Regions from separate parts of the Psychrobacter sp. SCQQ22 genome, predicted to be linked through region 2. Evidence: predicted binding sites of a transcription regulator. Region 2 holds the regulator's gene; the other holds the start of a gene.
What was found. The regulator PhoB, encoded in region 2, activates phosphate uptake and scavenging genes when phosphate is short. The targets are predictions, from matches to a motif close to TGTCATNAANCTGTCATAA.
Positions count from the first base shown of each region.

Region 1: I6E84_RS14270 (DNA translocase FtsK) is a predicted target of PhoB. The motif match lies at 2,268-2,286, and genes of this name have one in related genera.

Region 1 covers NZ_JADYWZ010000007.1:170,081-174,633, forward strand. The annotation lists gene I6E84_RS14270 (DNA translocase FtsK) at 1-2,216, opposite strand, end outside; gene trxB (thioredoxin-disulfide reductase) at 2,880-3,902, shown strand; gene aat (leucyl/phenylalanyl-tRNA--protein transferase) at 3,903-4,553, shown strand, end outside.
Region 2 covers NZ_JADYWZ010000012.1:59,648-64,200, reverse strand. The annotation lists gene I6E84_RS13590 (M23 family metallopeptidase) at 155-745, shown strand; gene phoR (phosphate regulon sensor histidine kinase PhoR) at 785-1,876, opposite strand; gene phoB (phosphate regulon transcriptional regulator PhoB) at 1,939-2,643, opposite strand; gene dtd (D-aminoacyl-tRNA deacylase) at 2,790-3,245, opposite strand; gene asd (archaetidylserine decarboxylase) at 3,358-4,194, shown strand; gene I6E84_RS13565 (DUF1287 domain-containing protein) at 4,357-4,553, opposite strand, start outside.

The sequences.
Region 1 (4,553 bases), on a different contig from region 2:
AATTTTTCAGTATTTAGCAGCTCTATCAAACGTACCATTTCACGTTTTGGGTTGGGTACTTCAATACCAATATAAGGCTTACCTGGTATCACCTCAACCACACGCAGAGATGCCATAGACAGCGAGCGTGCTAAATCACGCGAAATGCCCGTTACCTTGCTAGCCTTTACCCCTGCCGCCAGCTCGACCTCAAAACGTGTTACGACTGGCCCGGGAATCGCATTGACAACCGATGCTTTTACATTAAATTCTTGTAGTTTGATTTCTAGTAATTCTGATAGCTCAACCAGTTTTTCGTCGGTATAACTCGGTTGGCGATTTGGGTCTGGATTGTCTAAAATCGACATCTCAGGAATAGGCGACAAACTACTACGATAAGCCGCCGTTTGCATTGAGCGTGACTTGGTACTAAACGCTGCATCATCGCTAATATGGGGCATAACAGGAGCAGCATCATCAGCGCTCGTATCATCTGGCACCATATCAGCAATATGGTTGCTAGAATCTCCTTCAGGTATATCAAAACTCACATTGGATTTAGAAGCAACAACTGGCTCAGCGACAACAGTTGGTGGTAATGTTGGATTGGCAGGCGGTGTATTGGTCGGCGTCATATCGGCCATTTCTGACATTGGCTGAATAGCTTCTGCTGCCAGTTGAGTAGCTGACTTTGCAATAGCAGCTGAAGCAACAGGTATACTCGAAGGCTTATTATCAGAAAGCTTGCTATTCGAAGGCTGCTTATTAATAGCATCGCTACTGGTTAAATCGGACACAGGCTCTACGACTGCTTCTCGTACTGGCTGCTCCACGACACTATCAGACTTAAGTGTTTCTACAGACGCTTCAGTAGTAGGTACTGAAATATCTGCATGCTCTGCTAGCCAAGCATCTGCCAATGTATCAATGCTCTCCGCTGGCACATCAAGCCCAGAATCTGCCGTATTTTGAAGAACCGTCTCACCGTATACGACATCCTCAATTGGCGATTGAACGTCAGCTATTTTTGCGCTTGATATAGTCGGAGCTGATGGCACAGCTGATTCTAGCGACTCAGTATTGGTATGACTAAATTCAGTATTATTAGGTACTGGCGCAGCAGAATCTGAACCATGACCGTTCATAGTATTGGTGTTATAAGCTAATTGCTCACTGGCCAATAAATCATCAACGGTATTTGCATCATTCCAAGCAAAGCTCGGTTCTACTTTGCGGACAGGTGTCATTACAGAGCTTGACGTCGGCGATGTATTAGCATGATTGACTGTATTATCAATTGTACCGCTAGGTGTCGCTGTTGCCGCCTGTAGCTGTTGGCTATTTTCATTATTAGACATGGCACTTGAATTAGATATAGCACTTGAATTAGACATAGCCGCTTGCGTTGCTGCTGCCATCGACGCTTTTACGCTATCAGCAAGCCCTGACGTTGATAAAAAGTCTGATAAGACATTGCTGAAACGACCACTATTCTCTACTGCTTTTACACTATCTTCAGAGTGTAGCTCAAGCGGTAACTGCTGCTGTTCTGAGATTTCTTTAGCTGTTTTATTCGTTGCTATACTTTCATCGTTTTGCTCTGAGATAATACCTTCTTGAGCAGAGATATCATCATGCGCCATGCCTTTGTGTTTGACCCCTGAACCTAACCATGACAACGCTGTCACTTTCTGATAAATCGCAAGCCAATGAATATTAAAGGCAAAAGTCGCCGTGATAATAACGAAAACCGTTAAGAAGAGTACACTCCCCCACTGCGATAAAAGCTGAGCCAATCGAGACTGTAGCTCCAACCCTATAATACCGCCAGCAACCCCTTCTAGCCTTGTCGCTGTTGGATCCGTTACGTGCTGAACCAACGCAACCAATTGTGCAAATAAAGCACTGGCACTCAATAATAAAAACACATAAGCAATCAAACGCATCAGCCAAAATGTTGGCTTGTTGTCCCACCAGATAAGGATAGACTCATAAACCAAAAATGCTAGCAGCCACCATGCACCAAAACCAAAGAAGCTATAGAGCAAGTCCGATAACCAAGCACCCGATGCACCACCCACATTATTAATCGTGGTCATGTCACTACTGATATGCGACCAGCTAGGGTCGTTACCTGTATACGTCATCAAGATGACAAAGAGATAAACGGCCAGTATTAACCCAAGGAGGGTAAATATTCCCTTTTTTAAATACTCAATAAGCGGTGCTGATATCACGTAAGATCTGCCTTGTTATTAATACTAAATGGTCGTCAACGCATGACTAAGCTTAATCATGCTGACATAAAGTGCTGACATAAAGTGCTGACATAGAGATACTGATATAGAAGTGCGAATATAAATATCTCTGGCAAAGTATTTAGAACGCATTGTCTGTCATAAAGATGAGTCATGACAGCCTTCTTTCTGCGCCCCAATACACTTGGCATAACTTCTTATAATAACAAATACATAGGCATAGTGGCGACAGTCTTCTAAAGAAAGAGTGCAAGAAAGTTAGCTAATATGCGATTTAGATAAAAAACCCTACTTTTAGCAATATAGCTCACAGAATAAGGCTAACAATCTTATATAGACCTTATAAAATAGTCGTCATTTATGGCAACAATACTTCAAGGTTTATATGCTTTAATTCTAATGATATCCATGTTGATTTTAGCAAACTTGCACTTTGCCCGCCGTGCCCTTATGTTATTATCACACAGCAATGAAAAAACCATATTAGTCGTTATTTTGAAAAATTTACTATATTAGATTTCTTGCATAAGTCATCGCTAGCCCTCGTGACTCCGTCAGTGAAAATCAATGAACTGGTACTTTTGCAAGAGATCTATTAATCACTCCTATTTTTAACTTTTTATATTTAGCAAGGAATTACCCATGGCAACTGAAAATACAGCGCCACGTCACGAAAAACTCATCATCCTAGGCTCAGGTCCTGCTGGTTATTCTGCTGCCGTTTATGCAGCACGCGCCAACCTAAAACCTGTCATGGTCACTGGTATGGAAGTAGGCGGACAGCTCACCACCACCACCGAAGTCGATAACTGGCCGGGCGATGCTCATGACTTAACAGGCCCTGCATTGATGGAACGCATGAAAGCCCATGCAGAACGCTTCGGTACCGAATTGGTCTATGACCATATCAACGAAGTAAATTTGAATGTACGCCCTTTTCAATTAACGGGTAATAACGGTAGCTACACTTGTGATGCCCTAATCATCTCAACAGGTGCATCTGCTCAGTACCTAGGGCTAGAGTCAGAAACCAAATTCAGAGGCCTTGGCGTTTCAGCTTGTGCTACTTGTGATGGTTTCTTCTACAAAAACCAAAAAGTCGCCGTCATCGGTGGTGGTAATACGGCTGTCGAAGAAGCTCTATATCTATCAAACATTGCTTCTGAAGTAACCTTAGTGCATCGCCGTGATAGCTTACGCTCTGAGAAAATCCTACAAGACAAATTGTTCGAAAAAGCCAAAAATGGTAACGTCAAAATCGAGTGGAATCACAGTGTTGAAGAAGTGGTTGGTGATGACATGGGCGTCAATGGCGTTGTTATCAAATCAACCATCGATGGCAGTACTAAGCAACTAGATGTATTTGGCATGTTTGTGGCAATCGGTCATAAGCCTAATACGGACTTGTTCAAAGGTCAGCTAGATATGAAAGATGGCTATCTTACTGTTCAAAGCGGCTTAGTGGGTAATGCCACGCAAACCAGTATCGAAGGGGTGTTTGCAGCAGGCGATGTCGCCGATCATGTCTATCGTCAAGCCATCACATCTGCTGGCACTGGCTGTATGGCAGCACTTGATGCTGAAAAATACTTGGATGCATTGGGAGAGACCGTTGCTCGTGATCATACTTACGACTCAACACTAACTGCAGATAAAGAAGCTTAAATGGGCAACTTTACTCAACAGAACGATCAACACATCACGCCTGAGACCTTAAAAAGTCTTGGGCGTTATGACTTTCCTGATCCTATTTCTATTGACCCTGATGGCATTGGCATCGTCGCGATGGGTGGCGATTTGGCACCAGAAACCCTCATCTCTGCTTATGCACAAGGACTGTTCCCTTGGTTTAATGAAGATGAGCCGATCGCTTGGTGGTGCCCTGAACCACGATGTGTAATAGTGCCAACAGACTATCAGCCAAGCAAGTCACTACGCAAACAAGCGAATCGCGCCCGTTGGCAACTGACCCTTAATCAAGCGTTTGATGACGTAATTCATGCCTGTAGCTTGCCACGCAGCGACGGCCTCAATGACAATCAGCCTGAAGGAGAACATACTTGGATTCATGATGAAATGATTGAAGCCTACACCAAGCTGCATGCGCAAGGGTTTGCACATAGTGTGGAAGTTTGGGATGATAAAGGGCAATTGGTTGGTGGGCTTTATGGATTAAAAATAGGCAATATCTATTTTGGCGAGTCGATGTTTCACTGCGCTTCCAATGCCTCAAAGTTAGCTTTTTGGGGTCTTATGCGCTTATGTGAACAAAGCCATGTAGCGTTGGTCGACTGTCAATTACCAAACGATCATCTA
Region 2 (4,553 bases):
ATAGCCTAACAGAAGCGTTATAGTGAATAGAAACATGCTTGCTACATTTATAGTTATTGGGATAAAAACCAAATATAACAAGCTCATACAGAAAGTAAAGGATAGAACTTCTACAATATAGTATTCAATAATATAGAAAATTTAAGAGAGCCCTATGCTACCTGCCGATGAACATCAGCGAGCCAAACCCACATTTTTACGCCGTGTACTAAGCGTGCTCATTAGAGCTGCTGTGTTGGTGATGCTATTGTTTATATTAGACAAACTACTGCCAAGTATCAGTCAACAAACACAGTCATTCGTTGTGTCAAAGTGGCAACAGTTGAGTCTATTGCAGCAAGCACTGCCTACAGAAGACAGTCTACCCTCGCCGTTACCAGAGCAGAATCTAACGGATACTTGGGGTGCTGCGCGTAGTCAAGGCCGCTCGCATGAAGGTATTGATATCTTTGCAGCGCGAGGCACGCCGATACAGTCGACAACGCAAGGTATCGTCCGCAAAGTAGGTGAAAATAATTTGGGTGGTCGCGTGGTGGTCATCGTTGGACCTGGCGGCGCAGGACACTACTATGCGCATTTAGAAGATTATGCCGATATTGCTCCCAACGACTGGGTGAATGCTGGTGATATCATTGGTTATGTTGGTGATAGTGGCAATGCAAAAGGCACACCGCCTCATGTCCATTATGGGATATACATCAATGGTAGCGCTGTGAACCCGTATCCATTTTTGCAAAAGAATTAGGGCATATTATCCGTCTATAAATCAGTAATATTTTCGGTCTTAACTCGTAGGAGCGGATCGAACATAAGCTGCTGGGAATACCATACTAAATGTGGACCCGACCCCTTCTACCGAGTCAATTTGTAATTTTGCCTCATGTTGGTACAAGACATGTTTTACAATCGCTAAGCCCAAACCTGTACCACCTGTGGCACGACTACGGCCTTTATCAATACGATAAAAACGCTCCGTTAAACGCTCAATATGCTGCGATGCAATGCCAATGCCATTATCCTCAACAGCGAACTTGCAGCCTTCTGACGTCTTGGTCCAGCTGATGGATATATCGCCACCTTTTGGAGTATATTTAATGGCATTAATCACCAAGTTAGACAATGCGCTATTTAGGTACATCTCTGAACCTTGTAGCCCGTCATAAGTATCTATCTGCAAATGAATGGTATGGCCATATGACTGGTTGTAGGCTTGCGCGTCATCGTAGACATGAGTCAACAGCTTGGTCATATCAATATAAGTCAGCTCATGAGCCTCCTCGATTTCAATGCGAGATAACAGGAGCAAGTCATTTACAATTCTGTTCATGCGAGCTGTTTGCTGAGTCATCAACTCAAAACCACGACGCCAATGCGGCGGCATATCTGGCTGATGTGAGAAGTTTTCTAAATACCCCATCATTACGGTCAGTGGCGTACGCAATTCATGCGAGACATTCCCGACAAAATCGCGGCGCATTTCTTCTAAATTATGTAATCGTGTCACGTCATAAATAATGAGCAGCTTTTCATCACCAAACGGTGTAATTTCACACTTTAAATAGCGCTTAGCATCTCGCCATGATTCTATATGAACACCATCGTTAGGTATCGTTGTGGACTGATAATATTGACGGAATTCAGGGGCGCTGATGAAGTCAAAAATACTCTGACCTTTATCTGTTACTTGCAATAGCAGCAAATCCTCTGCCGCTTGATTCCACCACTCCAAACCATCATCATCATTGATTAAAATCACCGCATCTCTTAATGCTTGTACGGCGCTGCTGATTTTTTTAAGTTGATCCGTTGCATGCTTCTGAGAGGTTGACTCTAACGTGCCCTGCTGGTTATTTTCTATTGGCATAGTATTGCTCACTTATTATCCTTACCACTATTCGCTATATTGGGCCACGATTGCCAAGGCACTTTTAGGGTCAATTAACTGGGTTCAATAAAGCTAGAAAACCGATAGCCTGTACCACGAACCGTCTGTATCAACTTATCACAGTCATGTGGGCGCAGTAATGTACGCAGACGTTTGATATGTACATCAATGGTTCTATCTTCAATATAGACGTTGCCACCCCATACTTGATCTAGCAGCTGTGTCCGCGTATAAGCACGCTCTGGGTGACTCATAAAGAATGCCAATAATCGATACTCAGTGGGGCCAACTTCGATGACTTTGCCTGTGGCTGTCACGCGCTGGCTCTTTGTATCTAGGCTTAGATTACCTATTTCGATAGGCTTATCACTACTGAGCGCACTACTACGGCGCAACACTGCTTTGATTCTTGATATCAATTCACGTGTCGAAAAGGGCTTGGTCATATAGTCATCAGCACCGGCATCAAGGCCGTGAACCTTACTATCCTCTTCACCTTTGGCCGTCAGCATAATGACGGGGATTTCGGACAATATCTCATCATTTTTGAGCATACGGCAAAAATCAACACCGCTTTTATCTCCGGGCAGCATCCAATCTAATAAAATAAGCGCAGGCCTATGGTCGACGACTTGCTGATGCGCCTCTGATACATCGGCTGCCTGCAAGCTATCAAATCCAGCCATTTCTAGTGTCATTACGATCATTTCACGAATCGCAGGTTCATCTTCAACAATTAAAATTTGCTCATTATACATACGGTATTCTCAGCGTTAGATGACGAAACTCAACTTATAAACAAGGCGATAGGTGCTCGTTATATTTTATCTATTAAACGGATTAATTATGACAGCTTAATGACATTTGTTTGAAATGCCTTATCCTTAATATTGAATCCGATTGTTTACTTTACCTCTAATAAGAAATTCAGCGGCCCATCATTGATGCTCGATACCTGCATATCAGTGCCAAACTGACCAGTAGCCACATTGGCATGCTGGGTTTTGGCATAAGCGACCAATTGTGCGAACAACGCCTGTGCCATATCGGGTGCCATTGCACCCCCAAAGTCAGGGCGACGGCCTTTATCAGTTTTTGCCATCAAAGTGAACTGTGATACCAATAGCAATCCACCGGCGACTTGCTGGACGTTTTTATCTAATTTACCATATTTGGCAGGATCATCATCATTTTCAAAGATGCGATAGGTCAGGATTTTATCGATCATTCTCTGCGCGCTTTGTAGCGTATCATCGTGACCCAGACCAATATATGCCAACACACCTTGCTCAATAGTACCGACACACTGTTCATCAATGGTGACACTCGCACCCTTCACTCGTTGTATAAGTGCTTTCATTTACTGACTCCTTACAGATTATGCTCATACAATAACATGCTGTCCATGATAAAATGCAGCCATTCACTTGCCCATTAATTATTACATTGAACTTTACTTTGGTAACCTCATTATGAATTTATTCACCACCTTGCAACAGCTTGTCCCGCAGCAGCAGCTAAGTAAAATTGCAGGCCGTCTAGCCGCAAGTCGCCACCCTTACGTCAAACGCGCATTTATCCGTAGCTTTGCTAAAGCTTATCATGTCAGTTTGGACGAGTATGAGCGCCAGAGCTTTAATGCCTATGAAAGTTTCAATGATTTTTTTACTCGTGAACTAAAAGACGATGCTCGCCCTATCGATACTACTGCTGACGGCATCGTCAGCCCTGCGGATGGTGTTATCTCTCAGTTGGGTCAGATCGAAGACCATAAATTGCTCCAAGCCAAAGGTCGCTACTACGATGTTGGGCAGCTACTTGCTGATAGCGAAGATGGCCAGTATTTTGCTGATGGTAGCTTTACAACCGTTTATCTAGCACCTAGTAATTATCACCGTGTCCATATGCCGTTCGATGGTACTTTAACCAAGACGCGTTACGTACCGGGTACGCTGTTTTCGGTCAATAATACGACTGCCGACAACGTGCCTGACTTATTTGCACGTAATGAGCGTTTGGTTTGTATGTTTGATACTAAGTATGGCAAAGCAGCCGTGGTGATGGTCGGGGCGATGATTGTCGCTGGTATCGAGACGGTAGCGACAGGTAAGATTTCTCGTACGGATGATATCCAAGAAGCCGACCATGACATGAGCTTTGAGAAAGGTGATGAACTTGGCCGTTTTTACTTAGGCTCAACCGCCATTGTAGTGCTACCAAAAGCCGCAAAAGCTGCTTGGCAAGACAGTATGAAAGCCAATAGTGTTGTACAAATGGGACAATTATTGGGCAATACCGATACCAAATAAATGTACTACCGACTCCCAAAACAAGAGCTGCAAAAAACAAAAGCCCCGTTAAGCGTAAATCATAACGCTTAACGGGGCTTTTTATTCATTACTTTTTACTAATTATTAAAAGTAACGACTCATAACGAAAGCGCTTCAGTATTGAAAGATATTCAAAGCACCTTAATATCGAAAGTGCTTATGGATAGGATAAGCAAATAGGATGTTTTCCTCTTGCGTACCGCTGCCGATATTATGAATAATCAACGGTGTGCCATCAGCGGCTACTTTGTCCGAGACAATGCCTATGTGCGGCAAGTTACTTTTTGGCAGACGCCATGACACGATATCTCCCGCTTGAAAGCTGTCTTTATCCGTAA